DNA from 2 places in the Brachyspira sp. SAP_772 genome. Region 1 is predicted to be linked to the other one. Evidence: riboswitches for the same ligand, from Rfam matches in the RefSeq annotation. Region 1 holds a riboswitch; the other holds the start of a gene.
The links. A riboswitch is a leader RNA that binds a small molecule or an ion and turns the genes downstream of it on or off. The one in region 1 is predicted to bind thiamine pyrophosphate.

Region 1 (16,779 bases):
ATCATTAAAGGTGAGAGTTAATTATAGAGATATGTTTGGAGAAGAGGAATCTGGATTTATATTGCCTTAAAAGTTTATAAATTTTAAATATTATAAAGGAATAGATTTTTAAGTATAATCTATTCCTTTATAATATATTTTGTAAAATATATTAGCAGTTTAAATTTATTTCTTACTATTAATTATTTTATAATAATGACTTTAAAATTTATTAAAAGTATCTATCATATTATAGTAAATAAAGATTATGTATTTAAAAAATAGTTTATTAAATATAGCTATATAACTTTAGAAATATAATAACTCTCTATTATTATTTTCCTTTACTAAAGAATGAGCGTATCATAAGAACCGCACCTATGACGGCTAATACTATATTAGGAAACCACATAGCAAGAAATCCCGGTATAGTTCTATTTCCTGCTATAATTTCTGCTACAGTAATTAAAATATAATATATTACTACTACTATTACAGAAAGTCCAAATCCAAACCCTCTTCCGCTTCTTTTACCCACTATACCTAAAGGGGCTCCAATAAATACCATAAATAAACAAGCCGCTGGTATAGATATAAACTTATGAAATTCCACATAATAAAAATAAGGTACGGCTTCTTTTTTGGTTGTTTTAAATAATTTGTCTAATTCAGCAGCGTTTGTGGTAACATAGGTATTTGAAAAAGATGAAAAAGATACATTAGCGTTTGTTAGTATTATATTTGTTGTGCCGTCTATGTTGGTTATAAATGAGTTAGAATAGGCTGTTGATATCATATTACTTATTTGATTTGTTAGAACTACAAGTGAATCATTCATAGAGGCATTAATTTTTTTTCTTATCTCCCAAGCAGGAATTTCTCTAAGTCCTCTTTCATGATCATTTAATTTACTTACATTTCTCACTATATTAATATCCATAGCATTAAATACGGTAAAATCATTACTTACAAAACCGTATACAGGCATCTCTTGAACTATTCCATCATATAAAGTTAATGTTATAACTTTAGAATTAGCCTCATTATTTTTCCATTTTCCACTTTTAGCAGTAATAACTCTTCTAGCCTGAGAATTACCATCATAAATAACAACATTAGACATGCCATTATTATCGCTATAATATGCACCAATGGATAAATTAATATCTGATATATAAGCAAACTCCAATTTACCAACCGCAATAGAAGGTCTTATATTAATTATATAGGAGAATAGAGCTCTATATCTATAATTTGATTCAGTCATCACAACATTATTAAAAAATAAAGAAAATAAAAAAGTAAAAAAGCCAAGTATTATAATAGGTGCATATATTCTCATATGAGAAAAACCTAAAGCACGCATTACTATGATCTCATTATCAGAAGAAAGCCTTCCATATCCCATAATACCAGCCATTAGTATAGACATTGGTATAGTAATTGCCACGTTGAATGGAAGCATATAAACAAATATCTCTAAAGAAGTCCATATAGGAGCTCCATTGTTTAATATAAGCCTAAATAATTCTGGTAAAAGCTGTATTACAAATATAAATGTAAAAAATAATACTCCTGCTATAAAAGGACCTATAGCTTCTAATATAATATATTTCTTTATTTTTTTCATAACAACAAATTATAAACTATTTATAAAAACTCCAAATATTAATATAATCAAAGATATATATGTTAAATAATCTATTATAATAGGAGAAAGTAAAATCATGAATGCTTTAGAACTACTATTTATATTAAAAGATTCCTTTATATTATAATATGATATAAAAAAATAGTATATTTGAAATATTATAAAACTAATAGCCTGTATAAAAAATAAGGCACTGTTTTTTATAAAAATTAAGCTTATTGGTAAAATAAAAATAAATATTCCATATATAGCAAAATAATTTTTTATAAATTTTTTAATACAGTTTTTATTAGATATATTTAACAGAGTAGTAGTTAAATTAATAACAGCTATTTTTATTATATTTGATATTGCAATGTATGCTGATATTCCAAAAACAAGTATTAATAATTTAAATATAGAGCTTTTAGTTCCAATAGTTATTAAAGCTGATATTGATATACTAATAGATGCTATTAAATATATTATTAAAGCATATTCTAATTTTAATTCTTTTTTTATAGCCTCTTTAGGAGATAATAAATAATAATATATAGCTTCGTATATTTTCATTTTACTCTCCTATATAATTAGGAAGATAAATATACATAGGAACACCTATATATTTAGTATTTATTAATTCCTCATAAGGTATTAAGGCTTGAGGTTTATAAACAAAAGGCATACTTGATAATAAAAAATTTATAAAGTTTTTGTTTTCTGGTCTTTTTATAATATAAGGCTCTTCATCTGTAATATCAGCCATTTCAGCAGCACCTTTTATAGCATCTTGAAGTGTGCCAATATTGTCTATTAAACCTACTTCTAAAGCTCTTTTTCCGCTAAATACTCTTCCGTCAAATAAATCTTCTCTGTTGCCTTTAATTTTATCTCCTCTTGCAGTTTCCACCACATTAGTAAATTGAGCAACAAACTCATAAGTCATATCCTGCCAATAAGCAAGCTCATCTTCTCTAGGTTCTCTAAACGGAGATAATGAATCTTTATTTCTGCCGCTTTTTATTGTGTACATTTTTATTCCGTATTTATCCATTAAATTAGATACATTAACAAATTGAGATATTACGCCTATACTTCCAGTGAGTGTTGATTCATTGGCATATATTTTATCAGCTATCATAGCAATATAATATCCACCGCTTGCTGCCATACTTCTAAATGAAGCTACTATTGGTTTGGGATATTTTTTCTTTAAGTCTTGCAAATATTTTAAAGCCTCTTCACAAGAAGTTAAAGCTCCTCCGGGGCTATCTATTTGCAACACTATTGCTTTTACATTATCATCTTTCATATAATATTCAAAATCATCAATTAATTTTTCTGTTACAGATTTCTCTTCTATTCCAATAGAGCTTCTTCTTGCTACATGAGATATTACACCTACTAAATCTATAATTGCAATACCTTCTTTGTTTTGTATAGCATTAATATTTGTTTCTTTTCCTTTTATAATAACAGATGAAATTTTATTTTGAGGTTTGCTGAATATGGAAGTAATTCCTATAATTATTGAAACTAGTATTAATAAAGAAAATATTATAAATCTTTTACTTTCTTTATTTTTTTCTTTTTCAATTTTTTTGATGCTATTTGTATATTCCTTACTTTCTTCTTGTGCACTATTTTCTTGTTCTTTATTGTTTTGTTCGTACATGTTTCCTCCTCCGTAGTTATATTATTTTCCTCTAAATCTACATAAACATTGTCTATATAAAGTGATACAAATATAACAGGTTCTCTTCCTATTATTTGTATAAACTTTTTTCTTAATGCCTCACGTACTTCATATTTTATAGTAGAAGGTGTTCTTTTATTTCTATTTAGTAATTTTCTAACAGCTTCTGTTGCAGAGTTTTTTCCTTCTTTAATAAGCTCTTCATTTTTACTTATTATAGATGATTTTTCTGCTCCATTGTATGTAAAACCTTTACTTTCTATATCTATATTTATATCATAATTGCCGGTTTTATTTTTCTTAGCTACCACATTAGCAACAACAACCCCATTTAAAGATAATTGTTCTCTGTCAAAAAATATACTATCTTCTAAATCACCAACACCCTTACCATCAACATAAATATTTCTTATTTCTATAGGTTCAGCAATTTTAGCTTCTAAAGAACTATCTATTTCAAGTACATTACCATTATATAGTAAAAAACCTTTAGAATTAAGACCATTAAGTTCTTCTACTAATTTTATATGACTAATTAAATGCCTTTTCTCTCCATGAATAGGTATAAAATATTTTGGCTTTACTAACCTATACATAAGTTTTAAATCTTCACTGGAAGCATGTCCAGATACATGAAGAAGTTTTTTATCTTCACCCACCATTTTAGCCCCAAGGTCATAAAGATTATTAATCATTCTTGTAACAGACATTTCATTGCCCGGTATAACACTAGAAGAAAATATTACCATATCACCGTCTTCAACTTTTATATGCTTATGAGCCTCAGCAGCTATCAATGAAAGAGAAGAATAAGGCTCCCCTTGTGTGCCTGTAGTTATGCATACAATCTTTTCTCTTGGATATCTGTTTAATCTATCTATTGGTATAACTATATCATATAGATTTAAATATCCCATCTCTTGAGCTATTTTTGTATATTTAATTAAGCTCCTTCCAGAAAAAGCTACATATTTATTATTAATCTTAGCAGCAGTTACCAAATCTTGTATTCTCTCAATACTGCTTGCAAAAACAGCAACAATTATCATACCATCTTCATATGCAAACAGAGGCGTCATTGTATTTTGAACAACACTCTCACTCATAGAAAAACCATTCTTATGACAGTTGGTAGAATCTGCTAAAAGTAAAAGTACTCCCTTTTCACCATATTCAGCAAACTTATAAAGGTCTATAAATTTATCTGTAGTAGGATTTAAATCAACTTTAAAATCTCCTGTATGTATTATAACACCAAGAGGAGTAGTAATAGCAACTCCAACTCCATCAGGTATACTGTGATTAACTCTTATAAACTCTATATCAAAGTTCATTCCTATTTCAATTTTATTTCTAGGCTCTAATTCATAAATCTTTACATCTCTATATTCATTTTTATAATCGTTTAATTTAGCCCTTAAAAAAGCAGCAGTTAATCTTGAACCATAAATTGGTATATTAGGAAATTTTCTTAAGAAATGAGGTATAGCTCCTATATGGTCCTCATGTCCATGAGTTAATACTAATCCAACTATATTTTTATCTTCTAAATATGAAGTATCAGGTATTACATAATCTATACCAAGCATATGATATTTAGGAAACATAAACCCGCAATCAATTATTAATACTTCATCACCGTATTCTATAACAGTCATATTCATACCTATTTCTTGTACGCCGCCTAAAGGTATGATTCTTATCTTATCATTATTGTTCATCTATTTACTACTTTTATTTTATTATGTTATTTTTTAAATTTTTTTTATTTTAACTGTAAAGAAATATTAAGTCAAGTTATTATAAATTATTATTTTTTATTGATAATAAAAATTATTTACTTGAATAGTAAAAACATTTAAGTTATTTTGCGGTAAAAAATATAACTAATTTTCATACTTGATATTTTTTACTATTAAATATAATATATTAATAATAAAGAAATATTTTTTATGAACACATTAAAAAATATTAAATACTATTTTGAAGGAGTTATTTATATGGCTGTAAAATCTCTTGAAGAAGTTTTGTTTTCTATTTTTCAAGGTGAATCTAATGCTGCTAATAAATATTCTCAATTTTCTAAGGCATCTAAGAATCCAGCTGTTCAAAAAGTATTTTCTACTACAGCATTAGCAGAACGAATACATGCTGAAAAAATGAGAAAATTAGCATCAAGAAGTTCCTTAGATATGACAAAATTTGTTCCTCAATTGCTTGATGTTGAAATTTCAGATGATAAAAGCAACTTAGAAGTAGCTATTAAAGGCGAAGTATATGAATCTACAATTCTGTACCCTCAATTAGCTGAAGTTATGCTAGAGCAGCAAAATAAATTAGTAAGCTCTACTGTTACTTCTCTTGGTAAAGTTGAAGTAGAACATGCTAAATTATTTGAGTTAATTAAAGCTAAATTTGCAGATACAAATACTGAGATAACTTTATATTTATGTCCTAACTGCGGAAATATCTATATTGATAAATTCCCAGAAACATGTGAGACTTGCGGAGGTTCTTCTAGAATGTTTCAAAAATATTAATAGAGCTTATATTTAGGGGAGCTTGAAAAGGCTGAGAGTAAGTTTATAAAACTTAGACCCTTATAACCTGTTGGATAATGCCAGTGTAGGGAAATAATTTTGTATAAAAAATACGAGATCAGTTTTCTTAAATTGGTCTCGTTTTTTTATTTTTCTAATTTTATGCACTCATTATTTTCATTAAGGTTTCTATAAAAAAATATTAATTAAAGGAAATTTTTATGAATAATGTTTCAAACTCTGAAAATGCTTTAAGCAGCAATGATTTAACTAATATTAAATTTAGTAAATCAATTTATTTAAAATTTATTGTTCTTAGTTTTATAGGTATATTTATGTTATTTATACCTATTAAGATAGGTGATGTTAAATCTATACCTATAGACCATTTAGTAAGTTTTATAAGAAAAATTCCATTTGTAGATCCTTATTATGGTATTTTTATAACTATGTTTGGAGGAATATATCCTTTTATAAGTAAGACTTGGAATAAAAATAAAACAGAAATATTTTTTTCATTTATTAAACTTACATCAATACCATTTATTATAATGGCATATTTCAAATTAGGTCCTGATGATTTTCTAAAGCCTAATATGCTTCTTTTTTCTTATAATTTACTCACTCAAATAGCATTGATTAATAGTATAGGTTTTATATTTTTATCGTTTTTAGTGGATTATGGACTTATGTCATTTGCTGGTATATTTATGCGTTGTATAATGAAGCCTATATGGAAAACTTCTGGAAGATCTTCTTTAGATGCTATAGCTTCATTTGTTGGAAGTTATTCTATTGCTCTTTTAATGACAAGTAAGGTTTATAAGAAAGGTTATTATTCTAAAAAAGAGGCCTGCATAATAGCTACAGGATTTTCTACGGTTTCAACTACTTTTATGATAGTTGTAGCTAAGATGTTTGGGGTTATAGATAAATGGAATATATATTTTTTTGGCACTATGTTAATAACATTTATAGTAACAGCTATAACTGTAAGACTTTATCCGTTAAGAAGTAAACCTAGCAATGGATATATGGATAAAGAAGTTGCAGAAGAACCTATATACAGAGGGGGCAATATTTTTAAGATGGCATTAAATGAGGCTGCTGAAGTTGCTAGTCATTCTGACAAAGTTTTAAATAGTGTTGTTAAGAATCTAAAAGAGGGGCTTATGGTTTCTATTTCTGTAATGCCTAATTTTATGGCTATAACATTTATTGGGCTTTTGATAGTGAATTATACTCCTTTATTTAATCTTATCAGCTATATATTTTTGCCTATAACTAAATTACTTGGGCTTGGAGATGAGGCTTATATAGTTGCAAAGGCTTGTTCTGTTACATTAGTTGAAATGTCATGTTCTTCAAGTATTGTAATGTATGCTAGTCAATTTGCTAAGTCTGTGGTTGCTATTGTGTGTGTTGCAGAGATTTTATATTTTGCTGCTCCTATTCCTGTAATATTGGCTGTTGGTATACCTATAAAAATAAGAGATATGATGATAATATGGGTTGAGAGAATAATACTTTCATTGATATTTGCTGTGCCTTTTGCATATTTCTTTCTTAGTTGATAATTAGTATATGCATAAACAACTATATTTTGTTAAAAATAAATTTGTTAAATTTAAAATATTTGCAGGGCTTTGCACTCTGCGAAGCGTGCCCGTAGGGTAGCACTCCACTTCTTTTGCGACCGAAGGAAGTACATTTAGGTATGCCGCAAAGAAGCAAAAAGGTTATATTTTGCTTAAATTTAATAAATTATTTTACAGGTAGTACAATTTTAGTATGATTTAATACTAATTTTATACTTTCACTTTTTGCAACTTTTTGCGGCGGGAAAAAGTTGAATAAAAAAATTGACAAACTTAAAAATGTTTAGTATATAATAAGTAGGGGATTAATTATGAAATACTATATTATAGATTCTTTTGCTGATGAGGTTTTTAAAGGCAATCCAACGGCTGTTTGCATATTAGAAAAAAATATTTCTCATGAACTTATGCAAAATATTGCTATGGAAAATAATATTTCAGAAACAGTATTTACAATAAAGAATGGAAATAATTATGATGTGTATTGGTTTACTCCGAAATGTGAAATAGATTTTTGCGGGCATGCTGTGCTTGCTGTGGCTTATGCTATATTAAATTTTGCAGAAAAACATTCTAATGAAGTGAGCTTAAATACGAAAGAAGGTATATTAACCATTAGAAAAAAAGATGATATTTATGAAATGGATACACCTAATTATGATTTGAAACCTATAGAAATTACATCTGATATAATAGAAGCTATAGGAGGAATAAAACCTTTAGGAGCTTATATTGGACGTGACATTGTATGTGTATTGGAAGATGAAAATCAGGTTATAAATGCAAAACCTAATTTAGAGATTATAAAAAAATTAGATGGGCTTTTATTTCATATCACATCTGATGTAAAAGATAAAGAAAATAATAAATATGACAGTGTTACTAGAACTTTCGGACCAAAATTAGACGTAGATGAAGTGGATGTATGCGGTTCTGGGCATTGCCATATTATACCTTTGCTTTCAAAGAAATTGAATAAAGATTATTTTGTTGCATTTCAGGCTTCTCCAAGAACAGGAGTTTTATATTGCAATATTAAAAATAATAAATTAACTATAGCTGGAAAGGCATGTTTATATTGCGTTTCAGAAATTTTTATTTAAATTATAAGGAGTTATAAAAAATGAGTACATTACAAAATGAAATATTTAAAGCAATTACAGATATGAAATCTAAATGCCCATTAGTGCATAATATTACTAATTATGTTGTTATGCAAATTACAGCTAATGCATTGCTTGCGGTGGGTGCTTCTCCTGTGATGACATTTGAAAAAGAAGAGTTTGAGGATATGCTTTCTATTGCTTCATCGCTTGTTATTAATATTGGAACTTTAACAAAAACTTCTATTGAAGCTATGCATAGTGCATGTGAGATAGCCAATAAAAAAAATGTGCCTTTTGTGCTTGACCCTGTTGGGGCGGGTGCTACAAAACTTAGAACTAAAACTGCTATTGATTTAATTAAAAATTATAGTCCAAAAGTTGTGCGTGGAAATGCTTCTGAAATAATGGTGCTTGCTGGAGAGAGCATAAAGACCAAAGGAGTAGACAGCAGTGCTAATGTTAATATGGCATTAGAATCTGGAAAATATTTAGCTAAAGAATATAACACTGTTGTAAGCATAAGCGGAGAGACTGATATTATCACAGACGGAGATAAGGTTTTGTATGTGAAAGGCGGTTCTCATTTAATGCCTTTAAATACTGGCATGGGCTGTACTTCCACTGCAATTACAGCTGCTATACTTGCGGTGTCTGAACCTTTAATTGCTGCTACTTCAGCTATGTGCATAATGGCTTCGGCTGCTGAAAAGGCTTCAAAAAAATCTGATGCTCCTGCTAGTTTTGCTGTTGCTTTTATTGATGAGCTTTATAAACTTGATATAAGCGATGCATCTAAAAGAGTGAGTTTATAATTTTTTACTAAAAAAACATTAATTATTTCATTTTTCCAAGTAAAATGATTTGAAAAATAATATTAATATTATATACTATCAGCACTATGTAATTTTTATTTTGAGTTGAGTTATGAGAATAAAAGCGGCATTGGTTGTGTGTTTAATATTAGTATTAATAATGTCATGCAAAAAAATAAATTTGTTATCTCAATCATATCCAAACATTAATGAAAAAAAGCCAGAAATATCAGACCACCAAATAACTATTAAAACATTTTCAGACGAATTGTGTTTATGATGTAGGATTTGATTATGAGAAAATTAGTTTTTATATTTATTGCTGTTCTTAGTGTTAAAGCATATTCTCAATTGCCAACTATTGATTATGGAACCTTTATTAATGCCTATGTAGAATCAACTGGCAAATATAATAATATTCCTAAAGAAACTCTAAATATTTTAATTGACAGCAAACAGATGAATAAACTTTTTGATGACGGTATAAAAACATTTACATTTGGAGAGCTTATGACAATAGCTCAAAATCCAGAGAGAATTCTTGATACCACTACAAATGAATCTGTAATATTATTGGTTGGAACTACATTAGGTTTCTTAGAATTAGCTAATATGCAGCAAGGCACAGCAACTGCAGTTATTAATGCTTTAAAAAAGAAAACAGCTTTTAATGCGGCCTCTGGAAATAATACAGGGCTTCTCATACCAATGCATACACCTATAGGAAGTTTTGGAATTAATTTATATACTGATGTACCTTTATCTTCTGCAGAAAAAATAAAAAATAATAAAAAAAATGATTATGAATCATTATCCGACTCTTTAGAACTTCTTCCTATTCCTCATATTAATGCCTATTTACAGGTTAATCTTGGGCCTGTACCTTTAGCTTTAACTATTAGGGGAGGGATCTCTTTAGGTTTTAAAGATGTTTACGAAGTAATTGTTAATGATGTTGAGATAGAATCTTTAGGATATAATATAGGAGCTTCTTTAAAGGCTTATCTTTTTAGAACTAAATATTTCTTTGGTGACTTAAGAATGGATTTTAATTATGATGAAGGCCATTTAAAAATGTCTACAGATAATAGAAACGTATATGTTCCTCTTTATTTAGGATATAATGGAGGCACTGATACGGGAGTTGTATTTAATGGGAATGCTTTTTTAGAATCCAAATGGAAAACTTTTGCTTTAAGTCCAAAGATTGTATTTGGTTTTAAGATGAGAGATAAAGTACCTGTTATACAATATTTAGATGCTTATTTTTCTATTGGGGCTGATATTGTATTTGGAAGCTTAAATTCAAAAGTTGGTGTTAATGGCATAGGAAGCTATGCTAATATTGTTGGTCATGAAATAACTGTTAATGATTTATATATGCCTAATTCAGAAGATACAATGTATTACAAAGTTTATGATATGAGAGTTGGGTTTCATTTTGATATATTTTATCAAGCTTTTTCTATAGAGTATGGTATATTTACGAAGCAGCTTGCTATTTCATTTATACCAATTAATATAAGGTTTTAAATATTTAAGGGGTTAAGAATTTAATGAGTTATAAAATATTTTTGTTTATTTTAATTCCTTTTGTTTTAATAGCTTGCTTCATACCAGAGAGAAGAATATATTTTTCTTGGGATAAACCTAAAGATATTGAAAGTGAATGCAATTATAATTTTATTTTAAGTACAAATATGAGCACTATTCAAACTGAAAGAGGATATTTGCTTAACATAGATAAAGAAATATATTATAAAGTAGGTGGAAAAAAGGCATACAATATAGAAGATTACACATATGTGATGAATGAAATGATTAGCTTTATGAGCAACAATAGAAATGCTATCTTAATAGTAGAAGGACATGCAGATGAGATAAGCAAAGAAAAATTGGATTTAAATATGAGACTTTCTCTTCAAAGGGCAAGTGTTATAAGAGATGTTATACTTTCTTTTGGTGTTTATCATGAAAGAGTAAAGATTTATCCATATAGTTATTTTGCTCCTAAATATACTACTAATACTTTTCAAAATAGAAGAGTTGATTTTGTGGCATTAAAATGTGAAAATCAATTAAGTAATTATAATTATTATTACAGCAATTATTATATTAATTATTATATTAATAATACCAATTTTTTAAAATAAAAAAGGCTTAGCATATATTCATATACTAAGCCATTAATATTGTTTTTATTTAATATTATTTTTCAAAAACCAAACCGTCACCCTCTTTTACAACTTTTATAGTATCTCCCTCTAAATATTTTCCAGCAAGCATTTCTTTAGCTAATGGATTTTCTATATAATTCTGTATCGCTCTTTTTAATGGTCTTGCTCCAAACTGAGGATCATAACCAATATCAGCAATATAGTCTATAGCCTCATCACTCACATCTAAAGTTATTCTTCTGTCTTTAAGTCTGTTAGCAACTCTTGCTATTTGATTTCTTACTATCTCAGCAATATATTTTTTGTCAAGTCTAGTAAATGTTATTATCTCATCTATTCTGTTTAAGAACTCTGGTCTAAATGACATTTTTAGTAACTCTTGAATTTTTTCTTTGATATCATTAGTATCATTAGCTTCAAGAATTAAATCAGAGCCTAAATTACTTGTCATTATGATAATAGCATTTTTGAAATCTACTATTCTTCCTTGTCCGTCAGTAAGTCTTCCATCATCTAATACCTGAAGTAAAACATTAAACACGTCAGGGTGAGCTTTTTCTATCTCGTCAAACAGTATAACAGAATAAGGTCTTCTTCTTACTGCCTCTGTTAATTGTCCGCCTTCATCATAACCTACATATCCCGGAGGAGCTCCTATAAGTCTGCTGACAGAAAACTTCTCCATATACTCACTCATATCTATTCTTGTTAAAGCTTTTTCATCGCTAAACAAGAAATCAGCAAGTGTTTTAGCAAGCTCAGTTTTACCAACTCCAGTAGGTCCTATAAATAAGAAACTTCCAAGCGGTTTGTTTTCATCAGAAAGTCCTGCTCTGTTTCTTCTTATAGCATCAGCAACTGAAGTTATAGCTTCATCTTGTCCTACAACTCTTTTGTGTAAAACTTCTTCAAGCTGTAAGTATTTTTGTTTTTCACTTGTAAGCATTTTACTTACAGGTATTCCAGTCCATACAGATATTACTCTAGCTATATCATCTTCAGAAATCTCTTCTCTTAAAAGTCTTTTCTTATCAGAGTTTTTAGCTTCTTCCATAGCTTTTGCTGCTTCTTCTAATTTTTTCTGTAATTCTGGTATTTTACCATATTTTATTTCGGCAGCTTTTGCTAAATTACCTTCTCTTGTATATTGAGTCTCTTTTATATTTAAAGCCTCAAGTTCTTCTTTTAATTTTCTAGTTTCTTCAATTCTTCCTTTTTCGTTATCCCATTGAAGTTTCATAGTGTTGCGTTCTTCAGAAAGTTCAGATAATTCTTTTTCAAGTTTTTCTAATCTCTCTTTAGATGCTGCATCATTTTCGTTTGAAAGAGCTTGTTTTTCTATATTAAGCTGTAATATTTTTCTTTCAATTTTGTCAAGTTCTGTAGGCTGACTGTCTATTTCTATTTTTAATTGGCTTGCAGCTTCATCTACCAAGTCAATAGCTTTATCTGGTAAAAACCTATTAGTTATGTATCTATTAGATAAAACAGCAGCAGCAACTAATGCATCGTCTTTTATTCTTACACCATGATGAACTTCGTATTTATCTTTTAAACCTCTTAATATTGAAATAGTATCTTCAACACTAGGCTCTTTACAATAAACCTGTTGGAATCTTCTCTCAAGTGCTTTATCTTTTTCAATATATTTTCTATATTCATCTAAAGTAGTTGCACCTATTGCTCTTAATTCGCCTCTTGCTAATGCAGGTTTTAAAAGGTTAGAAGCGTCCATTGCTCCCTCTGTAGCACCAGCTCCTACAAGTGTATGAAGCTCATCTATAAACAATATTATGTTGCCTTCAGATTTCTCTATCTCTGTAATAACAGCTTTTAATCTTTCTTCAAACTCTCCTCTAAACTTAGCACCAGCTACCAATGCACCTAAATCTAAAGCTAATAGCCTTTTATCTTTAAGCCCCTCAGGTACATCTTGAGAAACTATTCTTCTTGCAAGTCCTTCAACAATAGCAGTTTTACCAACTCCCGGCTCACCTATAAGCACAGGATTATTTTTTGTTCTTCTTGACAACACCTGCATAACACGCCTTATCTCTTCATCACGTCCTATAACAGGGTCGATTTTTTCTGCTTCTGCTAATGCTGTTAAATCACGGCAATATTTATCAAGTGCTTGCATTTTTGCTTCTGGGTCTTGGCTATTAACACTTTGTCCGTTTCTTAATGCTTTTAATGCAGTTAAAACTTCTTTTTTGCTTATGCCGCTTTTCCTAAGCATGTCGCCTGCTTTATTGTCTGCTTCAACAAGTGCTAAGAATATATGCTCTGTTGATACATATTGATCTTTTAAAGCATTAGCTTCTTTTTCTGCTTTTGCTAAAACTTTACCAGCATTAGTAGACAAATGTAACTGCACATTTTCACCTGTAACCTTTACATTTTCATCAACTAATCTTTGAGTTTTATCTATCAATGTATTTATAGGAACGCCTATTCTTTCAACTAATGGCTGAATAAGTCCGTCCTCTTGTTTTAATAATGCAAGAAGTAAATGCTCGCTTTTTATTTCATTATGGTCTTCACCATTAGCTATATTAGCAGCTTCATTTACTGCCTCTTGAGCTTTTATTGTATATTTATTGTAATCCATATTCTAATTAATTGACGGCTCTTAAACCGCCTAACTCCTTTATATTATTTTTATTAAATAATTTTGTTTCAGCATTTAATTGCTGTACGTTTATATATATGCAAGAAACGTGCCAGAGATATGACTATTATAAGCCATTTTACTATATTAAAATATCATATTTTGATATTTTTTTGAACTCAATTTTTAAATTATGTGTAATTATATACATCTTATGATAGCTATATGTATTAATATTATACTAATAATAGGTGTGTTGTATTATAATTATACAAACTATTATGTAAAAATATATTCTTATTGACTTTCATATTATATTTTATATAATAAAACAATTGACTAACTCAATAATTAAAAATTAAAAGGTATATTAAAATGAACAATTTCTCTTCTCTAAACGATTCTTTTGTATTAAGCAATGGTTATAAAATTCCTTGTATAGCTTTTGGTACTTGGAAGCTTCCAGATGGTGACGATGCTATAAACTCTGTAAAAGAGGCTATAAAGTTAGGTTATAAACATATTGATACAGCTGCCATTTATGAAAATGAGAAAAGTGTAGGCAAGGCTATAAAAGAAAGCGGTATAAATAGAAAAGAATTATTTGTTACAAGCAAGGTTTGGAATAAAGAGAGAGGATATAATACCACATTAAAAGCATTTGAAAAAACTCTTAATGATTTAGAGCTTGATTATCTTGACCTTTATTTAATACATTGGCCTGCATCAGAACATCAATTTAAAGATTGGGATAATATTAATTTAGAGACTTGGAGAGCTATGACTGAGCTTTATGAAAAAGGTAAAATAAAATCAATAGGTGTTTCTAATTTTATGCCTCATCATTTGAAATCTTTAATGCAAACAGAAATTAAACCTATGGTTAATCAAATAGAGTTTCATGTTGGTTTTATGCAAGAAGAGACTTTTAAATATTGCAAAGATAATAATATACTTATTGAAGCTTGGAGTCCTCTAGGTAGAGGCAAAATGCTTGATAATGATTTATTAAAAGAAATTGCTGCTAAATATAAAAAGTCTGTTGCACAGCTTTGCATAAGATGGTGTTTACAAAATAATACACTTCCCCTTCCAAAATCAATGACCCCTTCAAGAATAAAAGAAAATACTGAAGTTTTTGATTTTAATATTAGCGATGAAGATATGAATACTATAAACAATATAGAATATTTTGCAGGTTCAGAACTTCACCCAGACAAGATAGATTTTTAATTTTATATTAAATAATTAAAAAAATAACAATTCAAACATATTTATAAGCTATGATTGAATTGTTAATTTTTTTTATTTTTTTATTTATAATGCTTTAATAAAATCTATAGTGAAATTATTGCACCAAATAGCAGTTTCTGGATTAAAGTTTTCATTATGCAAATCTGTATTTGATAATATTCTTATTCCTATAAAAGGTATATTAAAAGCTCTTGCTACTTGTGCAGCAGCTACAGTTTCCATCTCTTCAGCAGAAGTGTTATATTTATTATGAAGCATATTTATTCTTTCTAATTCTCTATTCCATTGGTCCGCAGTTCCTATAGTTCCTTCAACCACTTTGCCATTTGTGTAATTTATAGTTTTTGCTATATTAACTAAATCTATATCACTATAAAATGCCATATTTGTTATGAAATTATTATTCTCATCTCTAAGCCTTTGAACATCATCTAAAAATATCCAATTATTTTGATCGCTATTTTCTGATTTTTCTGTTCTAAAAGCTCCTATATTAATTATATTAGTACCCAAAACAATATCACCAGAATGTAAATTAATATCATGACCTCCAGATGTGCCTTGATTAATAATAATAGTAGGTTTATATTTTTCTATACCTATAGCAGTAGCCGCAGAAGCATTAACAAGCCCAATTTCTGTTCTAGATACTATTACCTTGTTTAATCCATTCTTTCCTTCCAAAGTGCCAACAAAAAAAGTCCAAGAACCATATCTTTCTTCTTTCACATCTTTTAAACTTGCTATCATAGTATCAACTTCTATATCCATCGCTCCTTGAACTAATACTATATTTTTATAATTTTCATTGCTGTTTGAATTATTATTACAGGATAATAATAATATCAAACTAAAAAACATAATTAATATTTTTTTCATTTTTGTATCCTTTATGTATCCTTAATTTTTAATAGAGAAGCATTATAAATATATTTATTATAAAGTCAATGATTGTATTAATTTTTCCAAGGACGTTTATTATCAAGCCAGCCTTTTTCTTTCCAATAATTATAATCATTTTCTGTGATTTTCTTTTTTTGATGTAATTTTCTCATCAAATGAAAAAGCATTTTTGTTTTTATAGAAGGCTTTATATTGCCATAATCTTTTTTTATTTTGTTAGCTAAAGAATATATTTGTTTTCTTATTTTTTCTTTTATATCTTCGCTTACATCATTCCACGTTACTTCTCTCACAGCAAAACCAATTTTATATGTTTTAGCAACACCCCAAAAAAATGTGCTGTCAGCTATATCTTTAGTTGTTTCCTTCATTCCGCCTCCTGCAGCAGTAGAAATGCATACAACTTGTTTTCTAAACATACTCTCTTCTGGTCTATGTATCATCCATCTATAACCGTAATGGTCTAATAGTGT
Region 2 (16,779 bases), on a different contig from region 1:
ATCTTTCTTTATATGATTAGCTGCAAAATCACCCGAACAAATAATACTTACATTATATTCATCATCAACCCTAAAAACACTGCCCTTAAGTAAAGCAACCCCAGCATATTCTCCATTTTCTGATATTATCTCTAGAAACTCATTAAAATATTCTTTTATCTTTTCCATCTATCTATCTTTAAAAAATTTAATTGCTCTTTTATCGGTATTAAATCATTATAAACTTTAATCAAAATCAATCATAGTATTATAACAAATAAAATATAAATCAAAACAAATAAAGAAATAAAACCTAATCCATATAATAAAAACTTAAACATATTAAAATGTGATAACATTCTATATATTTGCTCTTCTTTAGTGTTATCCTGATAAGAGTTTGGTGTTATATAATTATCTTTTTGAGGATTAAATACCTTAACTTTTATAGGCTCTGTCTCCTCTATTATAGCACAATGTTCATTACTTAATGCTAATGCTATGCTTGTAGAATCTTCATTAACAGTCTTCTCTATAACCTCGCCTACAACCAAATATTTATTATTATTTTTTTTGGAATTCACATCTAAATATGTCATACTTGGATAAAAAGAACTATAATCTACTTTTACTATAATCTTATCACCTAACTTTATATCCGCTATAGCTCTGCCCATAATAGGTGCCACAACAAAATCGCCATTTACTATTTTATATTTTGATGTAATACTCTCTTCATTATTTGATTCATCTTTATTTGAATCTAAATTATATTGACTTATATCTATATTGCTGCCTTCAAACTCTTTTTTAAACTCTTGTATAAAACTATTAACTTCATCAATATCGAGCCCCTTACAACTTACATCGTATATGCCTATATTATAATCCATAGAAACATTTAATGTATCTGAAAATATATCTATTATAGAAATAATATCATCATTAATAGCTGCCATAGTGGTATGAACTACATTTGTTCTGTTAGACAAAACAGAATCTAAATCGCTATTTAATTTATCTAAAGCTATATTTACTTTATAATTTAGATTATTATAAACTTCTATATATTTATAAAGCTCCAAATAATTATCATAGCTATTTAATACTTTAAATAACTCATAATTATCTGAAACTAATACTGTTTTGGTAATAAGATTAATTGTTAGTTTATCTATAAAAAATACGAAATATATATATTGGTCCAAATCTGGATATTCTGCTATAAATCTTACGGCAAGAACTTCTGTTTCATCCAACACTAAATTATTGTCTGGCATTAAATTATTATCTGACATAATACTCCGCTTATATATAGTAGTATTTATTTTATACCTTAAAGAGTATTATATCATTAATAAACCAATACTCAAGTATAATACTATATAGTATATTAATATTTTCGGTAAAATAAAGGTTATATTATAATTTATACAGACAATATTATAGAAGATATTACAAAATATTTATAACTTTATAAAAAAATCGTAAATAAAAACTATAATAAATAATTTAAGCTAAAATATAGCCCTTTTGCTTCTTTGTGGCGCGTCGAGGGCACTTCCTACAGTCGTTCTGAAGGACTCCATACGGTCGCAAAAGAAGCGAAGTGCTCAGTGTGTACTTCGTTAAGGGCAAAGCCCTGCAAACATTTTAAATTTAAAAAATTTATTTTTGATAAAAATATAGCTGCTTATGTATATATTATAATATTAAAGGTTTTTTAGATGAACATATTATTCTATTTCCATTAGATTGCCTTTTATCTTTATCAGAAACCACAAGAACATAATTAATTAACTCAAACATATTTTGAGGTTTTATTTTAGAATTAGCAAATAAAAGTTTTGCTAATTCTCTTGATTTATTTTCTATACCTTGAGGAATTTTATTTTTTTCTTTACTAACTATATAAGCTTTTACTTTCTTAGTATCTATTAAATGTTTCAATTTATTGTTGTCTGAAATATTTTTTATTGTTTCTATAATTTGAATATATGCTTTATCTATTTTTACACCTTTTAATTCTATAAAATTAGAAACTTCTTTTTTTCTATATGCTAAATAATCACATTTTTTTACATTGTCATTAAATATACCATTATCCACTTTTATGATAAAGATATCATTTTCTGCTTTTATATAAAGTTTTGTTTGTGAATCTGATAAAGTTTTTCTATCATCTTTTTTTAATAGTTCATAATTATTATTCATTATTTAATTCCATATCAAACAGTTTTGTATATGTTTCATTAATAGTATTAGATACATCGTCTATTTCTTCAGAGTTAATTTCCTGTTCTTCATTAATAAGATTTGTATATCTAAAATCATTTAAGTATAATTTAAAAGCATTTATTTCATTAGGATTAATAGCTCCATATTCACCTACAATATTATTAATTTTTTCTATTTTTTCTTTATTGTCTTTATAATTTTCTTTTAGTTTTCCAGCATAAAGCAAATTATTAGCACTTGTCAATATATAAGGGCTATGAGTTGTAATTAAAATACTGTTATTAGTCATATTCATAAAATTAACAATAAAATCTATAATTTCTTTTTGCATTTTTGGATATAAATGAGCTTCAGGTTCTTCTATTATAAGAAAAATATTTTTTCTATTTAACCATGCTATACCTAATAAACAATTTAAAAGCCATAATATTTCTTGCTGGCCAGATGATATTTTATCTACAGGTATTTTTTTGTTGCTATTTTCTAATTTTATATACCCAAACTTATCATCACAAAAATATTCTCCACCCATATATTTTTCTATTTTTTTATTCATTTCATTTAGAAATATTTTTTTATTATCATCATTGCTATTATTTATAAAATTTCGAACTCCATCTTTGAATAGGAACTCAATTTTTTCAACAAGTGTAAAAAAAGGATAAAATATAAGATCTATAGTATTATAATCTAATCTAGTTCTTTGATTATTCAATAATGCTATAGAACTTCTTGAAGCTGGTATATAGTAAGTTATTAATTCATTTTCAAAAAAATCATTTATTTCTTTACCTATACCTCTTTCAAAAATATCTTCAAATATTATTAAACTATTAACATTTAAATATTCTTCAAAAATTTTTTTTATATCAATTTCCAATTTATTAAAAAATACTATTATATCTTCACTGTAATTAATATTTAAATTATTATTTTTTTTTGTAATTTCTATATAAGTATTAGATTTGTATATATATTTCAAATATAAATTATCATCTATATTTTCCAATTTTCCAAATATACTTATAAAAAAATCTTTTATTATATTATTATATATTTCTTTTATCCTGTATTGTATTTTATTTTTATAAGCAAATATATAAACTTTTATTTGAGTGTTTATTTCTTTGAAGAAAAATATGGCTTTACTTATTGTGCTTTTACCTGAAGATTGTTCTCCTATAATTAAATTAAATTTATTAATTTCCATTTCAAAATCTTTTACAACAAGTAAATTTTTAATAATTATTTTTTGCATATTATCTCCATTAATCATATAAAACTATTATACTTAAAATATAAAAAATAGTCTATATTGAAAATTTCAGGTTTATATAATTATAAAAAATCATAAATAAAAACCATAAAAAATAATTTAAGCTATTATACTTTACAATTTTAACTCTTTTTAGTATAATCATAAGTAAGGATAATATTATGTTTACTTATTTTGTAATCAAACGAATACTAAAAGGCATAATCATGTTTGTGATACTTATGTTTATGTCTTCTGCTATATTTAACACTGTGAGCGAAAAAACTCTTAAAGCACAGATAGAAGAAAATATTAATGCCGAAGTACGCGGACTTAGCAATATGCGTACAGAAGATGTGGAAAACTTTATTAAAGAGAGAAGAGCATACTATTATGATATATATTGGCTCAACAGAAGCATTGGTGAGAGAATATTTATAAGGGCAATTAACACTATTACATTTCAATTTGGCAAATCTACTATAATGATGGATTCTAACGGAAACAGAGATGTTATAAAGATAATAGGAGAAGCCCTCCCCCGCTCTATAATACTTTTTACAACAGCATCAATCATACAAATGATAATAGGTTTAATAATAGGGCTTGTAAAGGCAAGAAAAGCAGGCGGATTATTTGACAGAACTACAAGCATTATCACTATGATAGTTTACGGCATGCCTACTTGGTGGCTTTCTATGATACTTATAATGATATTTGTTTATAAGTTTAATTTGTTTCCATCTGGAGGGGTTCATTCCATACCCACACCTGAAGGCATAATGTATTATTTGGATATGTTATGGCATATGGCTTTACCTATGCTCACATTAACATCAATAGGATTTTGGGGGCTTTCTTTTGTTGTGAGAAATATAGTGCTATCCACTCTTCAAGAAGATTATATTATGGCGGCTCGTGCTAGAGGTATATCAGAAAAGTCTGTGTTACTAGGGCATACTTTAAGAAGTTCAGCTCCTCCTATAGTTACAATAACTTTATTAGGACTGCTTGGCTCTATTGCAGGCTCTATCATATTTGAAGGAATATTCTCTTGGCCGGGTTTGGGCAATCTTTATTGGATATCCGTTCAGCAAAATGATATACCTGTGCTTATGGGAAACTTAGCTATTACTACTGCTCTTTATCAATTTGGTTTGGTTGTGCTTGATATATCTTACGGATTCTTAGACCCTAGAATAAAAGTTGGAGGCAAGATGTAATGAGTAAGGATATTAATAAAAATAATCTTAATAAAAAGCTTGCCCCTCTAATAGAATTTTTTAATGAGTTTAAAAAAGATAAAACAGGCGTTGTAGGTTTATGCATACTTGTTTTGGCAATATTTGTTTCGCTATTTGAGCCATTAATACTCACATACAAAGAAGCACCAAAACGCTGGAGAGATATCACATATTGGCAGGATAACCCAGCATCAGCCCCACCAGAATGGCTTAATTTCTTTAGCAGAGAAAAATCAGCAATTACAACAGATATAAAACCTATAAGCGTAGAAACTAATTATATAGATAGTCAAGCAGTATACAAAGCAGTATTTGAATATGATTATAAATTTGATAAATCTCCCGTTGATTTAATCTTTCATGCTAATGTAGATAATTCTTCTGCATTAGTTTGGAATGTAACAAGACCAGACGGGGAAGTAATCACACTATCAGACAGTTTACATAATATAAAAGGCGACTTAAGAATATCCGCATTTAATGATTCAAAAAATAGAATATTTAGGTTTTACAGAGAGTCGGTTCCTAGAATGCTAGCAAGACAAATCGACACTCTCACAACCAACCCAATGAAAATACTTTTTAATACAAAAAAAGATGATATGGCAAAAAATTTCTTGGCATTAAAAGGTATTTATAAATTTGAAGTAACAGCTAATTTTTCTGACGCTAATTCAAGTTTTGAAAATCCTTATATGGTGTTGGTAGGCTCAATGTCTGGAATAATGGGCACTGACAATATGAAGCGAGATATATTTTCTGGTTTAATATCAGGTCTTAAGTGGGCATTATTTATAGGCATAGCTACGAGTTTTATATCGGTTATAATTGGCGTGATGTATGGAATAGTGTCTGCATATTTTGGAGGGTTTGTTGATAGTTTTATGCAGTTTGTGTATCAGATATTTATAGGCATACCTGTTTTGCCTGTAATGATAGTAATGAGTGCAATATTTAAGCCTACAATATGGACTATGATAAGCATGATGATATTTTTCTCTTGGACTGGTTCAGTTATGACTGTTCGTTCTATGGCTATGCAGCTTAAAGAAGAGACATACATTGAGGCAGCACGTACAATAGGGGCTTCGCATTTTAGAATAATATTTAATCATTTAGCACCGCTACTTTTGCCTTTTTCATTTGCTTCTATGGCTTTGGCGGTGCCTTCTGCCATAGTTTATGAGTCTTCATTATCTTTACTTGGGCTTGGAGATGCCACTATAGTTACTTGGGGGCAGATTTTGCATGATGCTATGAAGGGTTCTGCTGTGCTTTCTGGGCTTTGGTGGTGGATAATACCTCCGGGAATATTAATTGCTATATTGGGAATGTCTTTTGCCTTTTTGGGTTTTGCATTAGATAAGATACTTCATCCAAAACTAAAGAGCAGATAAGAATAATTAATTAGATTATAAAAATAAATATTTGCAAAAAAATATTTTTATGTTATAATTTTTAAACTATAAAACCTATGTGCCTGTAGCTCAATTGGATAGAGCATCAGATTGCGGTTCTGAAGGTTGGAAGTTCAAATCTTCTCAGGCACGTTTAAATTAAATATATGGAGAGATGTCCGAGCGGTTGAAGGAGCACGATTGGAAGTCGTGTGTATGTAACAGTACCGTGGGTTCGAATCCCACTCTCTCCGTAGTTTAGTTTCCTACATCTCTTATAACGGGGTTCTACGGCAGTTGATGATGAATCCGCCAGGTTCGGAAGGAAGCAACGGTAAGTCAACCCAACTGGGTGCTAGTTCTCCTGTTATAAGGGGCCTTTTTATTCACAATGATTTTTTAATGTAAATAAACATCTTTTTCTATATAATTTTTTTGTTGTTCTTTTTCCCGCCGCAAAGTTTTTACCCTACGGGTACGCTTAGTGAAAAGTGCAAATGCTTTAGATTTATATTTTTGGAATATATAAAAATAATGTTTATACTTATATATGTATATAAAAAACTATGCTTCATTAAATGCAGTTCTTCGAGAAGCGTATCCGAAGGATATAGGCTTCTTTTATACCAATACCGAAATGTACCTACTCGGTAAAAGAAGTTGGGCTTGAGGTCTAATCCCAAAAATAATAAAATAAAAAAACTCTAAATTAGCAAACTTAAAAATTCATGCTATGCTCTCTTGATTAGAAATAAAAAACTTTTTTAAAATATAATTATCTCTTAATTGTAGTGTCAATAGAATTATCTTTATATTCCAAATATATATTATCAACTATTTCTTCTGTAAATTTATCATAAATTACCATATTAATTCCATTTGTTGTTTTAATATAGTTTGTCCTATTAATAGATAATTTTCTACCACTATCTACAACTAAATCAGTATAGTTTCCTATTTCATCATAAAATAAATATTGATTTGAACTAGATGAAGAATATATAAGTTTATTATTATCTATTACATAAGATGAATTTTGTAAATAAATATCATTAATATTAAAATTTGATATTATATTTTGAACAATGATATCGTTACTTTGATAATTTCCAAGCATAGTAATACCTATAACATAATCATCAGCATTTTTTACTTTTTCTATATATTTATTTAAATTAGTATATTGTTTTAATTCAAAATTATAAATTTCTTTATCCTGATATTCAGCATTTATCTCCCAAGAATAATATTTAGGATCTCCTCGTCTGTCAGCTAAATCATAATTCTCTTTTAAATATTTTCCTAAATATCTCGTAAATTTAGTTGAACCTTTATAGTTTAAATGAGTCCAATCATTGAAATCTTCATAAAAATTTAATTTATACTCATCATAGTATAAATTAAAATCAATAAAGGGTATATCATATTCATTAGCTATATTTTCAGCACTATTAAAAATTTTTTTATGGTTATATGTCAATGGAATATTAATATATGGAGAAAGAATTATTAAAATAGGAATATCATATTTTTTTACTAGTTCTATAGTTTTTCTGTAATATTCTTCTGTTTTTGAATAAAGTTTCAAATTCTCCCTCACTAAATTAGTGCTATATTTAACATTTTTTTCTGTATTATAAAGATAGGAAAATCCTTTAAAATATTGCAAACTGTTATCGTTTATAAAATCATTCTTTTTCAGAATAGAATATCTATCATGATATTGATACATAAAATTAAAATACTTATCTATTTCTTTTTTTGGTACACTAACCTTTATAGCATTTAATTTTAATTCTGATATTTTTAATCCAGAAATAAAATTTAATATACTACTTTTTGTAGTGTATTCTCGTACAAATACTGTAGTATAAGCTTCAATAACTATAAGTTTTGGGGTTTGAGTCTTTAATGATTCTTTTACAGAAAAATATATCTGCCAAAATGGAGTTAAAGAAGTAGCCAAATTGTAGGATGATATTCCATAATCTTTATACAATATTCCAGGATTAATGCCAAAAAATACCCTACTGCTTCCAAAAAATAGTACATCTACAGATCTTTTTTCTTGTTTATAAAAAATATTAAACTGATTGATACCGTAAGTACTTTTTAAAATAAGAGTTTTATTTATTTTGATAAAAATAAATATAAAAATAGATATAAAAAGTACAATTTTAATAATTTTTATTTTCATAATTCTCTCACAATATTAAAATTGGAAATATATAAACTGTTTAGGGTCAAATCCTGCTCCATATTTACCATAAACAATTATGTAAAAAATTAAAAATAACATCACAAACCATCTAAAATATAGATTTTGCTTACTTAAAAACTCAAATATACTCTCTTTTCTTATGTACTTTATTAAATCTATTGATATCAATATAAATAAAGCTATTATGAGTATATTCATCTCAAAAATGTTCAATCCCAAATTATATAAAGTACCATCAAACAATGTCCATAAATCTATTCTTGTAAATATTCTTTTTATATAAAGAAGGGCATCATATATAGTTTCAGCCCTAAAAAATATCCAAGCTAAATCTACTATTATAAAAGTAATGATTATTTCTAATATAATGAAACTAAAGACATTTGTTCTAATATTAAACTTATTTAAATATTTTTCTTTGATAGGTTTTAATTGTTCTTCTATTATATGACAAATACCATGTATAGCTCCCCAAGCAATGAAGGTAAAATTAGCTCCATGCCAAAGTCCGCTTACTAAAAACGTTACTAATATGTTAAAACTTTTTCTAAGCTTTGAACATCTATTTCCGCCCAAAGGTATATAAAGATAATCTCTAAACCAAGTAGATAATGATATATGCCATCTACCCCAAAACTCCTTTATCCCTCTAGCAAAATATGGAGTGTTAAAATTCTCCATTAAATTGATTCCCATAACTTTAGCTGTTCCAATCGCTATTAATGAATAACTTCCAAAATCACAGTATATCTGAATAGAAAAAAATACTGCTGCTAAAATTAAAGCCATACTGTTATACTCATAATAACTATTAAATACTGTATCTACTAATATTGCTGCTCTGTCTGCTATGACCATCTTTTGAAAATAACCAAAAAGCATTAATAATAAACCTTCTGTCATTCTATCATAATCGAATCTTTTTACTTTATCTAAATTTTCTACCTGAATAAGCAAATTTTTAGAACGCTCTATTGGCCCTGCTACTAATTGAGGGAAGAATGATACAAACAACGCATACTTAATAATATTTTTCTCTGACTTTATCTCACCTCTGTAAACATCTATTGTGTAGCTTAATGCCTGAAAAGTATAAAAAGATATTCCTACAGGTAAAATAATATCAAGAGGCTTTTCTACCAATTTTATATTAAATACTGACAATAAAATATTAATATTCTGTAGAAGAAAATCAAAATATTTGAAAAATACCAATATAGCAAGATTGATAATAAAACTAAAAGCAACTACTGTTCTTCTATATTTTAGTTTTTCTATTAATATACCGCTTAAAAATGTTACAACTGTAGAAGTAGCCATTAATAAAGCATACTTAGGGTTCCAAAACATATAAAATGTATAGCTAGCTATAAACAAACAAATATATCTATACTTTTTTGGAAATATCCAGTATAAAACGAGTGTTATAGGAAAAAAGATCATAAATTCTGTGGAATTAAACAGCATTATTTAACTCCCAGAAAAAAATGCAAAAGTATTCTATTTGGTTTGGTTTGGTTTGGTTTGGTTTGGTTTGGTTTGGTTTGGTTTGGTTTGGTTTGGTTTGGTTTGGTTAACTATAATCATGACAATTTATTATATATTATAACAAATAAAAATCAACAAAAATATGTAAATTACTTGATTTTTTTTGTATATCATGTACATTAGATTTAATACTTATAAGGTCTTATTTATGAAAAATAAAAAAACTCTTTTTATTTGCATTATTTCAATGATTTTCACATTAATTTTATTAGCAACTTTTGTAATTTTAGGCAATATAAATAGAATAGGATATTTAACAAATATAAAACATATTGAAAATAACACATACTCATTTAAAATAAATTATTATGATAAAGTTTTTAGAAATGGAGATGTTTATGGAGTATATTTAAATATTGATAAAATCCTTAAAGATAATAGTTTTATAAAAGAAATTAAAATGGGAGAAAACGGAAGTCCTTTTGGTAGATTAATAACTACTGAGCCAATAGATACAAATAATAAAATTGACAACATACAATATACTTTAAAAATAAAAAACAATGTATACTTATACGCTTTTATAATATATTTATTTCTTATATTTTTATTTTATATATTTTCAATAATCAAAGAAAATAAACTCATATTAGCATATATATCCCTATTAATAATTATACAAATTTTAATATATTTATTACTATATGATTATTTTAGAATAGTTTCATAAAATATTAATTATAAAATATTGATAAAAAAATGAAAATATTATATCATATTATCAACATGGGGAGCTTATAAAAGGCTGAGAGGAAGTTTACATAATTAAACTTCGACCCTTATAACCTGTTTGGGTAATGCCAGCGTAGGGAATTATCTCTTTTATTACTTAATTCTAAATAAATTAATAAAATGAGACCTTTTCTAATGTTGGTCTTGTTTTATTAAATTAGACTATATCAATAACAAGACTAAAAATAATTAATTAAAACAAGACAAACGGCGTTATAAAAATCTCTATTTAATATTTTTAGGAGTTTTTTATGACTTATAATCTTAAAACAAAAAACTTTTTTATTAAGAGTTTATTTAAAACATTTTTTATTTTTCTAACTTTCTTGCTAATCATCTCTTGCAGCAAAGAAACAAAAAACATTAAAGATGAACTTACAATAAACTTAGGATATGAGCTTCAATCCATTGACCCAGCAATAAACGATGAAACATATGGGTTTATTTATATTAATCATGCTTTTGAAGGATTATTAACAAAAGATATAAGCAACAAAATAGTTGGAGGCTCTTCAGATAAATGGGAGATAAGCGAAGATAAATTAAAATATACATTCCACATAAGAGAAGACGCCAAATGGAGCGACGGTAAAAAACTAACAGCCAATGATTTTGTTTATTCATATAGAAGAGTGGTTGATCCTAAAACAGCTTCACCTATAGCATATTTAATGTATTATATAAAAAATGCAAAAGATATAAACATGAGCAAAAAGCCTGTTGAAAGTTTAGGCGTTACTGCGGTAGACGAAAACACTCTTACAATAGAACTTGAAAACCCTACATTATACTTTGAAGATATTTTAGCTTCTGGTGGTTGTTATGTTCCTGTGAGAGAGGACATTATAAATAAATACGGCGATGATTGGACATGGAAACCTGAAAGCTATATTGGAAATGGTGCTTATAAGATGACAGATAGAAAGCCTGATGAACTTATTGCATTTGAACTTAATACTAATTATTGGGATTACAAAAATCAGATTGCTAAAAAAATCAATTTTGTTTTGATAGCTGATGAATACATATCTCTTAATGCTGTGAGAACAGGAAATGTTGACTTTTCTATTAATGCTCCTCCTATTGGTGAAATAGAAAACCTAATAAAAGAAAATCTCATGGCTGTAAGCGATATTATAGGAGTATATTATTTAGATTTAAACACAAAAGATAAAACATTATCCGACAAGAGAGTAAGAAAAGCATTATCTTTGGCAATAGACAGAAATTACATTGTAAGCAATATTGGCTACGGCAGACTAATAGCAGCAGAAAGCTTTGTTGCTCCTGTTGTAAAAGGTTTTGAAAAATCTTTTAGAGAAGAGAGCAGCAATTTTATAATAGCGAACAATTACAGCAATAATATAATAGAAGCAAAAAAATTATTAGCCGAAGCAGGATACCCTAACGGAGAAAATTTCCCTATATTAGAAGTAAAAGTTTCATCTGGTTTCTATACCACTGTATTAGAAGCAATTCAGCAGATGTGGAAAAATAATTTGAATATTGATGTTGCAGTTAGAACAGAAGAGTCAAAAATCACACTTCCTTTCAGACAATCAGGCAATTACCAAATAGCTAGAACAAGCTGGACAGGCGATTATAATGACCCGCTTACAATTCTTCAGATTATGACAAGCGACAGTGATATAAACTACGGCGGATTTTCAAATGAAAGATATGACTATTTAATAAACTTTGCCACTACTTCAACAAATGAAAAAGATAGAATGGAAGCTTTAAAAGAAGCAGAGGCTATTCTTTTTGAAGAGGCACCTATAATACCTTTTATATATAGAACAGATTTTTTAGTTGTTAATCCAAAATTAAAAAATTATATTGATGAGCCTTTGGGAAGATATAAATTTAATTATGCATATATAGAAGAGTAGTTTTAATAAATTATAATTTTAATAAATTTAAGGAATAAAGTGCTATTTTAAGTATAGTATTTTATTCCTTAAAAAATTTTATTTACACACCCCACCCTTTTATCTTTCTGCTCTAATTTTAAATTTAAACTTTCTCTATATTCATTGCACAATGAGAATTTTTAGCGCCCCACCCAAGTGGTTTTTAAATTAAAAAATTATCACACCGCACGTTAAGCAAAACAAAATATATAATTTTAATTTGAAATACGATTTTTATTATTTTTCTAAAAAATATTTACCGTGCGGGAAAATAGATTATTAGTCTAATCAAAGCTTGGGTGGGTGTGCTTTTTTTAATTATGCAATAAAGAATATTAAAACAATATTTTGTATATAAACACAAAAGCCAATAGGGCGGGGATTAAAAAAGAGCAAAAAACATAATAAACTTTTTTTCTTGATTTTTTCTAAATTATAATGTATAATAAATTAATCAAAATAAGGTAGGTGCTTATATTTAGTAACAAATATAAGATTTCCGATAAACTTCGATAATATCATTTTTTAAATCAAAATACGAAGACTGGCAGCCTATCCAGTGATTTTAATAAAAAAGGAGAATTATATTCTATGAAAGTTATGGGAATAGTTGCTGGCAGACATAATGGAAACAGCGAAATTTTAGTAAAACAAGCTTTAACAGCAGTGAAAGATGCAGGAGGCGAAGCAATACTTATTAATTTATTTGATTATGATATAAAGCCTTGTTCAGGATGCGAATCATGTACAATAGGTATGGAGAAAGCATTCAAAGAAAAAAAAGAATATAAAGGCTGCATCTACAAAGAAAAAGATGATATGGACAAGATAGTTAATGTTATGAATGAATGCGAAGGAATAATAGTGGGCTGCCCTACTTATGATTTGCTTCCTTCTTCATTATATTTATCATTCGCTCAGAGATTCTTGGCTTATGAGTTATCATTTAGAATAAAGATAGGACAAGTAAAAAAAGACCCTCACACAGTAGCAGGCCTTATAGGAGTTGGCGGCTCTAAACATGACTGGCAGACTATGAGTTTGGAAGGACTTGCTGCTACAATGTTTACTCAATCTATTACAGTAGTTGATATGTATTTAGCTACAAGTGTTGGAAGACCAGGAAATGTTCTCATACATAAAGACTATTTGGAGAGAGCTTACAAAATGGGAAAAAACATTGCCCAAGCAATTAACACTCCTGTTGAAGAGAGAAAATGGCTTGGAGATCCTAATTTAGGTTTATGCCCAAGATGTCATTCCTCTTTAATATATCCGGGTGAAGAGCATTGGGACGGAGTTAAGTTTAATTTTGAATGTGCTGTTTGTGGTGCGGGTGGCGATTTAGTAAAAGGAGAAGATGGACAATATAAATTTGTGCTTGCTGAAAACGGTCTTATAAGAGACAGAAACATTAACGAAGCAAGAGCAGTACATTTACAAGAGATAATGGAGACAAGGGCTAATTTCATGTCTAAAAAGCCTGAGATAGAAGAAGAATATAAAAGATTTAGAGAGATGAAATTTGAAACTATAAAATAATAGCGGTTAATAAAACTTTTTATATAATAAAAAAGCACTATTTAATAAATAGTGCTTTTATTTTTTGAGTTTATATATATCTAAATAATTAAATTTTATCTTGTATGTTTGTATTTTTATTTAACTTTTTCCCGCCTACGCACCCATATCTAAAGGCACTTCCTTCGGTCGCTCTGAGGACTTCGTCAAAGTTTTTGCCATCTGGGCACGCTTTACGAAAATGCAATTTTATTAAAGACATACACAAAAAATAAAAACTTTTCTACAAAACATAGTTATATACTATTATTCTTCCTTTAACTTAAAATATTTTATGGCCTTTATAAAATCCTCTGCCTCATTAAGAAACAACTGCGAAGATTTATTAAAACTTTTCTACTATTATATTATGTAAACTTATAAAATAATAACCTATTTTTATTTATAATAATATATACAATAGATGAAACAATAAGCCCAATCAAAGCCCCAAAAATAACATCGCTTGCATAATGCACTATCAAATAGACCCTCGAAAAACTTATAATCAAAGCAATAATTACAGCCAAAGAGCTATATAATTTATTAAAATATAAAAATATAGGAAAGTACACAGCAAAAGAGAGAGCGGCATGAGATGACGGGCAAGAGAATGATGTTTCAATGTGACTGCCTACAGCGACCCAATAATCATAATATTCTGTAAATGGACGCTCTCTCGCTATCAAAGGCTTTAATATAACAGCTGTAATGATGAATACTATAAAACAACTAATGGCCATATTTATGCCGCAGAGTCTAGTTTTTCTAAATATCAAAAAAGTTATAATCACTGCACACAAAAATAAAGCCTCCCCCATATTTGTAACTAATGAAAAAAAATAGTCCAAGTAATTAAAATTATTATGCAAACTATGTACAAACTCTATTGCAGAAACGTCTAATTTATTTATTATACCGCTTATCATAAACTAAAACTCATAAATATTTATATCAAAAAAATATATAAAACATATTGTCAAATGATGTCTTTTAATATAACATAAAAAAACAAAAAAGGAAAAACAGTTTATGAATGAGTATATAGTTTCTATAGGCGGCTCTAATATAGATATACAAGGCTTCTCTAAGGAAAATATTTTATTAAGAGAATCAAATCCTGCAAAAATTAATATATGTGCAGGAGGCGTTGAAAGAAACATTGTTCATAACCTATCAAACTTAGGTCTTCATAATATTAAGTTTATCACATCCATAGGAAATGATATATTCGGCGACATTCTTCTAAACAATATAAAATCTCTTAATATAGACACTTCATATATCATAAAAAAAGGCTCATCTACCACATATATGGCTATTATGAATAATGATAAAGATATGTATTTAGGCGTTTCTGATATGGACGCTCTTGATGAAAACATTACTATAGAATATTTAGAAAGCATAAAAGAAATAATAAAAAATGCAAAGTTCATCACAATAGATGCCGTAATAAAAAGAGAGATTTTTGAATATTTAATAAAAAACTTTCCAGAAAAAAAATTATTATGCGATGCTGTATCTGTAAAAAAAGCAGAAAATATAAAAGGGTTAGAAAAACATATATATGCATTGAAGCTTAATTCAAACGAGGCTTCATTTCTCTTAAATAAAGACATTAGCACTATAGAAGAAGGTTTGGAGGCGGTGGGTAGATTTATAGATATAGGAGTATCAGAAATATACATAACGTTCGCAGAGAAAGGAATATGCTACGCCTCATACAAAACAAAGCCCGCACATCTAAAAGCACCCAAAGTAAACATTTTAAATGCTTCTGGAGCGGGAGATGCATTTATGGCTGGAATAATTTATTCTATATACAACAATTTTGATTTGGACTACAAAGTAAAGTTTGCTGCCATTATGTCTATGCTTGCATTAGAAAGCGAAGAGACTATTAACAATAATATAAGCTTAGAAAATGTTCAGCAAAGACTAAACATGATATTTAATTAAATAAAATTTATCCTTTTGATATTTTTCTTAAGCAATATGTTATAAATATAAACAGCCCCATTATAGATACATAATCCATAAAGAAAAATATTACAGGCTCTTCATAATCAAAAAAAGCAAAATCCACAAGCAGAAACATTTTGTTGTATAATCCTCTTTTAATAAATGAAACAACTCCGTATATAGAAACAAACAAAGCTATTATTATAGATATTTGTTTTTTAATAAACTTTTTATTTATAAACATACCCCAATGCATTCCCAAATGTGCCGACATAAATATAAAAGCCCAAGAGTTTGAAATCATATGAAGGCGTCTTGTAAACATTCCACTGTTGTGAATATTAAGAAAACCTAACACTCTTTGAGAAAATAATATTCCGCTAATCATGAGTCCCGCCATACACAAAAAAAGCATAGTGTTAATGAATGTGTTTAATATTCTATTAAAATTATATTTGCCTTTATAAATATTTTTATACCAATTAAAATTGAGTATATGATGAAGTATAAAAAATATAAAAAGCATAAAGCCCAAATATTCATGCATGGCATCACCTGTAAAGTGATATGCCATTAAAACAAAAAAGAGCAGCGTCATTATTATGTCTACAGTAATTTTAATTATTTTTTTCATCGAAGCTTCTCCTTAGTTTGCTGTTTTATAGTTTCACATATTTTAATTATTTAAAGTGCGAGTGTTTTAGCTCCATATTTTGGAATATATAAA

Region 2: it holds a riboswitch for thiamine pyrophosphate, as region 1 does, so the genes downstream of both, GQX97_RS08970 (peptide ABC transporter substrate-binding protein) here and GQX97_RS01800 (YjiH family protein) in region 1, are expected to answer to the same signal.

What each region holds. Positions count from the first base shown of each region.
Region 1 is NZ_VYIX01000001.1:404,615-421,393, forward strand. It holds gene GQX97_RS01770 (6-bladed beta-propeller) at 1-70, shown strand, start outside; gene GQX97_RS01775 (LptF/LptG family permease) at 314-1,609, opposite strand; gene GQX97_RS01780 (hypothetical protein) at 1,619-2,182, opposite strand; gene sppA (signal peptide peptidase SppA) at 2,184-3,284, opposite strand; gene GQX97_RS01790 (ribonuclease J) at 3,167-5,026, opposite strand; gene GQX97_RS01795 (rubrerythrin family protein) at 5,306-5,845, shown strand; TPP riboswitch at 5,850-5,954, shown strand; gene GQX97_RS01800 (YjiH family protein) at 6,067-7,419, shown strand; gene GQX97_RS01805 (PhzF family phenazine biosynthesis protein) at 7,755-8,546, shown strand; gene thiM (hydroxyethylthiazole kinase) at 8,567-9,361, shown strand; gene GQX97_RS01815 (hypothetical protein) at 9,656-10,894, shown strand; gene GQX97_RS01820 (OmpA family protein) at 10,918-11,514, shown strand; gene clpB (ATP-dependent chaperone ClpB) at 11,570-14,149, opposite strand; gene GQX97_RS01830 (aldo/keto reductase) at 14,525-15,382, shown strand; gene GQX97_RS01835 (5'-methylthioadenosine/S-adenosylhomocysteine nucleosidase) at 15,467-16,282, opposite strand; gene GQX97_RS01840 (flavodoxin family protein) at 16,360-16,779, opposite strand, start outside.
Region 2 is NZ_VYIX01000002.1:853,677-870,455, reverse strand. It holds gene dnaA (chromosomal replication initiator protein DnaA) at 1-168, opposite strand, end outside; gene GQX97_RS09025 (hypothetical protein) at 240-1,277, opposite strand; gene GQX97_RS09020 (hypothetical protein) at 1,684-2,193, opposite strand; gene GQX97_RS09015 (AAA family ATPase) at 2,186-3,475, opposite strand; gene GQX97_RS09010 (ABC transporter permease) at 3,655-4,695, shown strand; gene GQX97_RS09005 (ABC transporter permease) at 4,695-6,113, shown strand; tRNA gene GQX97_RS09000 (tRNA-Arg) at 6,193-6,266, shown strand; tRNA gene GQX97_RS08995 (tRNA-Ser) at 6,283-6,367, shown strand; RNA gene ffs (signal recognition particle sRNA small type) at 6,392-6,486, shown strand; gene GQX97_RS08985 (hypothetical protein) at 6,889-8,310, opposite strand; gene GQX97_RS08980 (MBOAT family protein) at 8,326-9,684, opposite strand; gene GQX97_RS08975 (hypothetical protein) at 10,031-10,552, shown strand; TPP riboswitch at 10,600-10,712, shown strand; gene GQX97_RS08970 (peptide ABC transporter substrate-binding protein) at 10,866-12,506, shown strand; gene GQX97_RS08965 (flavodoxin family protein) at 13,119-14,069, shown strand; gene GQX97_RS08960 (phosphatase PAP2 family protein) at 14,456-15,016, opposite strand; gene GQX97_RS08955 (carbohydrate kinase family protein) at 15,120-16,049, shown strand; gene GQX97_RS08950 (DUF4405 domain-containing protein) at 16,057-16,686, opposite strand.